2 linked regions of the Beijerinckia sp. 28-YEA-48 genome follow. The protein of the gene in region 1 interacts with the protein of each later gene in a pairwise test. Links are inferred from orthologs where the notes say so. Each region holds a gene or a part of one and is shown on either strand. Other genes may lie near its edges.

Region 1 (3,060 bases):
CGGCCGCAATGAGGCGCGGCGATGGCTTGAAGGTGAGGACCCGGCGAGCCGTGATCGGATATTCCTGGCCAGTCTTCGGATTGCGGCCAACGCGCGGCCGCTTCGCCCGCACATGGAAAGTGCCGAAGGAGCGCAGCTTGACTGTCTCCCCCCCTTCCAGGGCGCCGCAAATTTCCTCAATAGCCACTTCGACGATTTGCTTAGCCTCTACCCGCGAGAGTCCCGGGCCCGTCACATAAACCGCGTGCAGAAGATCGGCACGGGTAAGTGTCTTGTTCGTCATTGTCGTATCGCCGCCTTTGAAGTGATGAACACCCGCGAGTACGCAAGAACAACGCACATGCCATTTGCAACGCGCATCCTGCCTCAGTGACCGCCGCTACTCGGTCACCGCCCCCGGCGGTTCGTCTTCATTCCCCTCGAACTGAACGCTTTTAAACATGCAGAGTCAAAGGGAAAAAATACAATCTGCATTCAGGAGCCCGGCAATCCACGACGCTTGCACGAAACATTGCATTTGAGCAAAAGCCTCCAAACAGGCCTTCCCAAGCACAATAATTTCCAACGTGGGCGGTTCCGCTTGGTTCCGTCGCCTCGCGATAAATTTCGCGGCGACCGGCCTCGCGACAAAAAACAGGCCGCGCACGGAGCGCGGCCTGCGATATTGGAACCGACAGAATGGACTTAGAAGTCCATGCCGCCCATGCCGCCGCCGCCCGGCATCGGGGGCATAGCCGAATCCTTCTTCGGCTTGTCGGCGATCATGGCTTCCGTCGTGACGAGGAGGCCGGAGACCGAGGCTGCGTCCTGCAGAGCCGTGCGGACGACCTTCGCCGGATCAACGATACCGGCTGCGATCATGTCGACGTACTCTTCAGTCTGAGCGTTGAAGCCGAAGGTCTGCGACTTGTTCTCGCCGATCTTGCCGACAACGATCGAGCCTTCGACGCCCGAGTTCTCGACGATCTGACGGATCGGCGCTTCCAGGGCCTTCAACACGATGTTGATGCCGGCCTGGACGTCCGAATTGTCGCTCTTCAGCTTGGCAACCGCGCCCTTGGCGCGCAGCAGCGCAACGCCGCCGCCCGGAACGATGCCTTCTTCCACCGCAGCGCGGGTGGCGTTCAGAGCGTCGTCAACGCGATCCTTCTTTTCCTTGACTTCGACTTCCGTCGCGCCGCCGACGCGGATCACCGCGACGCCGCCAGCGAGCTTGGCGAGACGCTCCTGGAGCTTCTCACGGTCGTAGTCGGAGGTGGTCTCTTCGATCTGAGCCTTGATCTGGGAAACGCGACCTTCGATGTCCTTCTTCTTGCCGGAACCGTCGACGATCGTGGTGTTTTCCTTGTCGATACGCACCTTCTTGGCGCGGCCGAGCATGGCGATCGTGACGTTTTCCAGCTTGATGCCGAGGTCTTCGGCGATCATCTGGCCACCGGTCAGGATGGCGATGTCTTCCAGCATGGCCTTGCGGCGATCGCCGAAGCCCGGAGCCTTGACAGCCGCAACCTTGAGGCCACCGCGCAGCTTGTTGACGACGAGCGTGGCGAGGGCTTCGCCTTCGACGTCTTCAGCAACGATGATCAGCGGCTTGCCGGTCTGAACGACGGCTTCGAGCACCGGCAGCATCGGCTGCAGCGACGACAGCTTCTTCTCGTGGATGAGAATGTAGGGGTCGTCGAGTTCGGCGATCATCTTCTCGGCGTTGGTAATGAAGTACGGCGAGAGATAGCCACGGTCGAACTGCATGCCTTCGACGACGTCGAGTTCGGTCTCGGCGGTCTTGGCTTCTTCAACCGTGATGACGCCTTCGTTGCCGACCTTCTGCATCGCCTTGGCGATCATGGCGCCGATGGAGGAGTCGCCGTTGGACGAGATGGTGCCGACCTGGGCGACTTCGTCCGAGGACTTGATCTTCTTGGCGCGAGCCTGGATGTCCTTGACGGCTTCGGCGACGGCGAGATCGATGCCGCGCTTCAGATCCATCGGGTTCATGCCGGCGGCCACGTACTTGGCGCCTTCCTTGACGATCGCCTGGGCGAGAACCGTGGCGGTCGTGGTGCCGTCACCGGCGGTGTCGTTGGTCTTGGAAGCGACCTCACGCACCATCTGGGCGCCCATGTTCTCGAACTTGTCTTCGAGTTCGATTTCCTTGGCGACCGTGACGCCGTCCTTGGTGATGCGCGGGGCGCCGAAGGACTTGTCGATGACGACGTTACGACCCTTGGGGCCGAGGGTCACCTTCACCGCATTGGCGAGGATGTCGACGCCACGGAGCATTCTCTCGCGTGCGTCGGCCGAAAAACGTACTTCTTTAGCTGCCATAACTTCAGTCTCCTGGACTTAATTGGCTGAAATAACGTGAATTAAGGGGCCGGCAATTAGGCGATAACGCCCATGATGTCGGATTCCTTCATGATCAGGAGGTCCTGACCGTCGATCTTCACTTCCGTGCCGGACCACTTGCCGAACAGGATCCGATCGCCCTTCTTGACATCGAGCGGAACCAGCTTGCCGGCTTCGTCACGAGCGCCCGAACCAACGGCGACGATTTCGCCTTCCTGGGGCTTTTCCTTGGCGGTGTCCGGAATGATGATGCCGCCCTTGGTCTTCTCTTCGCCATCGAGGCGCTTGACGACGACCCGGTCGTGCAGAGGACGAAACTTCATGTGAGCATTTCCTGTAGCTTGCGGGTCAGGGCCGGTGCGACCGGCCTCCGCCCCCGGTTGCGTGACATGGGGGACGTTATTAGCACTCGCCATTAACGAGTGCTAATAACGCTGCCGAGGAGATAGGAGAGGCTGGGGAGGGAGTCAAGAACGCTCGGGCAAAGAATCAGGCCGGGACGGAGACCATCAGATCCACGCGCAAAGGTTTGCACGTCCGAGAGCGAAGACGAACCGAAAGATGGGCTAAAACGATTGCCTTTCTATGACGACTGGACGGCGGTTCGAAGACCAGCGATGGTTCACCTCTTAACCATTTTGGGAGTTCTCCCCTGTGTCCACCCCTGCCCTCGCCGTTCTGCCGCCGGATCAGCTCACCGCGCGCCCGGGCCTC
Region 2 (2,996 bases), 2.9 Mb from region 1 along the record:
CAGGGCGGCATGGTTATTGAGCGCGATGGTGAACTCCCGCTCGGCCGTCGCCGGCACGAATTCGGCCGCGCCGTCGAGCGCCACCTGAAGCTCATCGAGCGCGGTGCGCACACCCTTCGACAGATTGAGCGCGAAGGGCGTCGGCTCCAACCCGCCCGGCGTGCGCACGAACAGTTCGTCGTTGAGGCTGCCGCGCAGCCGGGTCAGCGCATGGCTCACGGCGGGTTGGCTGATATTGAGCTTGCCCGCCGCCGCCGTCGCGCTCTTCGTCTCCATGACAGCCTGGAAGACGACGAGAAGATTCAAATCCAAATTTCGCCAGTTCGGCGCCTGACCTGCCATGACGGCCTCCAACTCTGGAAACCATCATAGGCAGGCGCGCGCCAAAGCACTATCGGCGGCGCCCGTCAGGCGCGCCGCAGCAACAGTTGATCGGCCACCGAAAAGGCGGCGCGGCGGCTCAACACCGTGGCGATCAGGCCGGTCATGCCGGAGGCAGCGAGGATCATCGCCACGATGACGAATTGATAGATCCCGGCGTAGATCGGATTGGCGCCCGACACCATCATGCCGGCCATCACGCCGGGGATCCAAACCAGGCCCAAGGATTTGAGCATGTCGAGCCGGGGCAGCAGGCTCGCATAAACCGCATTGTTGACATATGGCCGCACCGCCACCGCCGGTGTCGCGCCGAGCGACAAAGCCGCCTCGATCTCACCGACGTGACTGGTGACGTCAGCCCTCAACCTTTCCATCGCCTGCGCGCAGGAATTCATCGCATTGGCGATGATCATGCTGCCGACCGGAACGAGAACCGCCACATCCGTACTCAACGCCTTGGTCAAAAGCATCACGACAAGCACGACGCCAGCACCTGCGCCGATCGCATAGACACAGGTCAGAAAGGCGCCTTGCGCGCCCTTGCCGCGACGCGAGGCCGTCACCGCCGCAGCGATCACCATCGCGAACAGAATGCAGGCGCCAATCAACAAAGAGCCGTGCAGAAGCAGGACGAGCAAGGCGCCAACAGCAACCATCTGACAGAAGCCACGTGCGGCCGACAGGACAGCCTCACGCCGGACATCTACGCCCACCCGCAGGCACAGGAACACGACAACAGCACAAATAGCGATCGCCGCCGCCGTCTGCTCAAGCCCCAGAATGATGACGCTGGGCGAAATATTCGTGAGTTCAGCGAGCATGAAGAACCTCCTCCGTCGCGCCAACGGCAACCAGGGCGCCGGCCGCTAGAACCATCGCCTTGGGGGCGATGCGAAGCGCTTGCGGCATATTGTGGGTGATGATGAGACAGGCCATCTGCCGTTCCTCGACCAGGCCCATGACGAGCGCTTCGATCTCGCGCGCGGCATTTTCATCAAGCGCCGATGTCGGCTCGTCGAGCAGGAGCGTGCTCGGATTATTGACCAGGGTTCGGGCGATCGAAACACGCTGCGCCTCGCCACCCGAGAGATTCTGCACATCGCGATCCGCGTAGCCCGGCAGTCCAATCCGCTCCAGCAAGGCCTCCACATCCGCACGGGACACCGACAGGTTCTGCTGGCGCGGGCCAAACTGGATGTTGTCGTTCACCGTTCCCGGAAACAGATGCGCCGCCTGCATCACCATGCCGACACGGCGGCGCAATTCACTGGGCTTCAACTGACGGTAGTTGATGCCATCAACCAGAACATCGCCTCCGGTCGATTCATCCAGCCGGTTGAGCAGGCGCAGGAACGACGACTTGCCCGCCCCACTCGCCCCCGATAGGGCGACGATTTCGCCAGGGTGAAGCGTGATGGTGACATTGTTGACGATGGCCTTATCGCCGATCACGCGGCTGACGGCGCGCGCTTCCAGCGGCGGCGCCGATCCTGAAGGCTGTGGCGCTACGGCCGAAGGGTTAGACGGAGAACGCCGTGACGTAACCCCCGATACGGTGCGTTCAAACATGAGTTCGTCTCCTCTTTCATGAGGATTGCCGTAACTCTTTGACGTGTCGAACACGAATGAGCATCGTGCATCGCTCTATGCGGATCGCGAATAAAGCGGCCGCTGGTCGCGGCGCGCTGCTTTTCGCTCAATAAAATAGCGCGAATTCAATCCGGTATCTCAGTCGAGCGTGATTTTCGCCGCCTTGATGACATCCGCCCATTTCGCCGTTTCGCTGGTCATGAATGCTGTGAATTCGGCCGGCGTGCTGGCGATCGGCTCGATCCCCGCCGCGCGCAGTTTCTCGCGCACCTGCGCGTCAGCTAGCGCCGCGCCAATCTCTTTGCCGAGCTTCTCGACGATCTCCGGCGGCGTTTTCGCCGGCGCGACAATGCCTTGCCAGGCGGACGCCTGATAGCCAGGAAAGCCCTGTTCGGCGATGGTCGGCAGATCGGGGAAATCGGCAAAGCGCGTCAACGACGCCGCACCGAAAGCCTTCAGCAAGCCCGCTTTGACAGGCTCCCGCGCCGTCGCCACGTCCAGCATCATAATGGGGACATGACCCGCAAGGACATCTTGCAGCGCCGGCGCGGCACCACGATAGGCGACATGCACCATGCTGAGATCGGCGCGACGCATCAGCAGTTCCATGGCCAATTGATGCGGACTGCCGGGGCCGGCCGAGGCATAGGAAAGATCGCCCGGCTTCGCCTTGGCGAGCGCCACGAATTGTTCCAGCGAACCAGCCGGAAACGACGGATGCGCCACCAGCATCAGGTCGAAATTACCGGTGAGGGAAATCGGCGCGAAATCCTTCAACGGATCGTAGGAGAGTTTTTTGTAGAGAAACGGATTGAGCACATAGGTCGTCATCGACGTCGACAGCAGCGTGTAGCCATCCGGCTCAGCGCGCGCCACGACCTCCGCGCCGATCTGCGTGCCGGCGCCCGGACGGTTCTCGATCACCACGCCCTGTTTCAGACGCTCGGAAAGCTGTTGCGCGATGAGCCGCGCCAACACGTCATTGCCGCCGCCAGCAGCGAATGGCACGACGATCTTGATCGGAC

The links. The genes of interacting proteins can lie anywhere in the genome.
Region 2: the proteins of groL (region 1) and BLW50_RS27630 interact in binary tests that used the Escherichia coli proteins (3 or more experiments, as listed by UniProt). The link is inferred for Beijerinckia sp. 28-YEA-48 from one-to-one orthologs.

What each region holds. Positions count from the first base shown.
Region 1 is NZ_FNSI01000001.1:2,947,556-2,950,615, forward strand. Bases 6-2,994 are described here. They hold groL (chaperonin GroEL), read right to left. Parts: upstream 2,326-2,994; coding sequence 685-2,325; downstream 6-684. Other genes in these bases: BLW50_RS14050 (integration host factor subunit alpha), read right to left, coding at 6-283; groES (co-chaperone GroES), read right to left, coding at 2,382-2,669. In the rest of the region: more of BLW50_RS14050, read right to left, coding at 1-5; BLW50_RS14070 (PaaI family thioesterase), read left to right, coding at 3,001-3,060.
Region 2 is NZ_FNSI01000001.1:5,886,355-5,889,350, reverse strand. The notes cover bases 72-2,996. They hold BLW50_RS27630 (ABC transporter ATP-binding protein), read right to left. Parts: upstream 1,951-2,996; coding sequence 1,192-1,950; downstream 72-1,191. Other genes in these bases: BLW50_RS27625 (Bug family tripartite tricarboxylate transporter substrate binding protein), read right to left, coding at 2,110-2,996; BLW50_RS27635 (ABC transporter permease), read right to left, coding at 408-1,202; BLW50_RS27640 (LysR family transcriptional regulator), read right to left, coding at 72-342. Also shown: more of BLW50_RS27640, read right to left, coding at 1-71. UniProt on the Escherichia coli protein: Part of the ABC transporter complex FetAB, which is probably involved in iron export and enhances resistance to H(2)O(2)-mediated oxidative stress. Probably responsible for energy coupling to the transport system.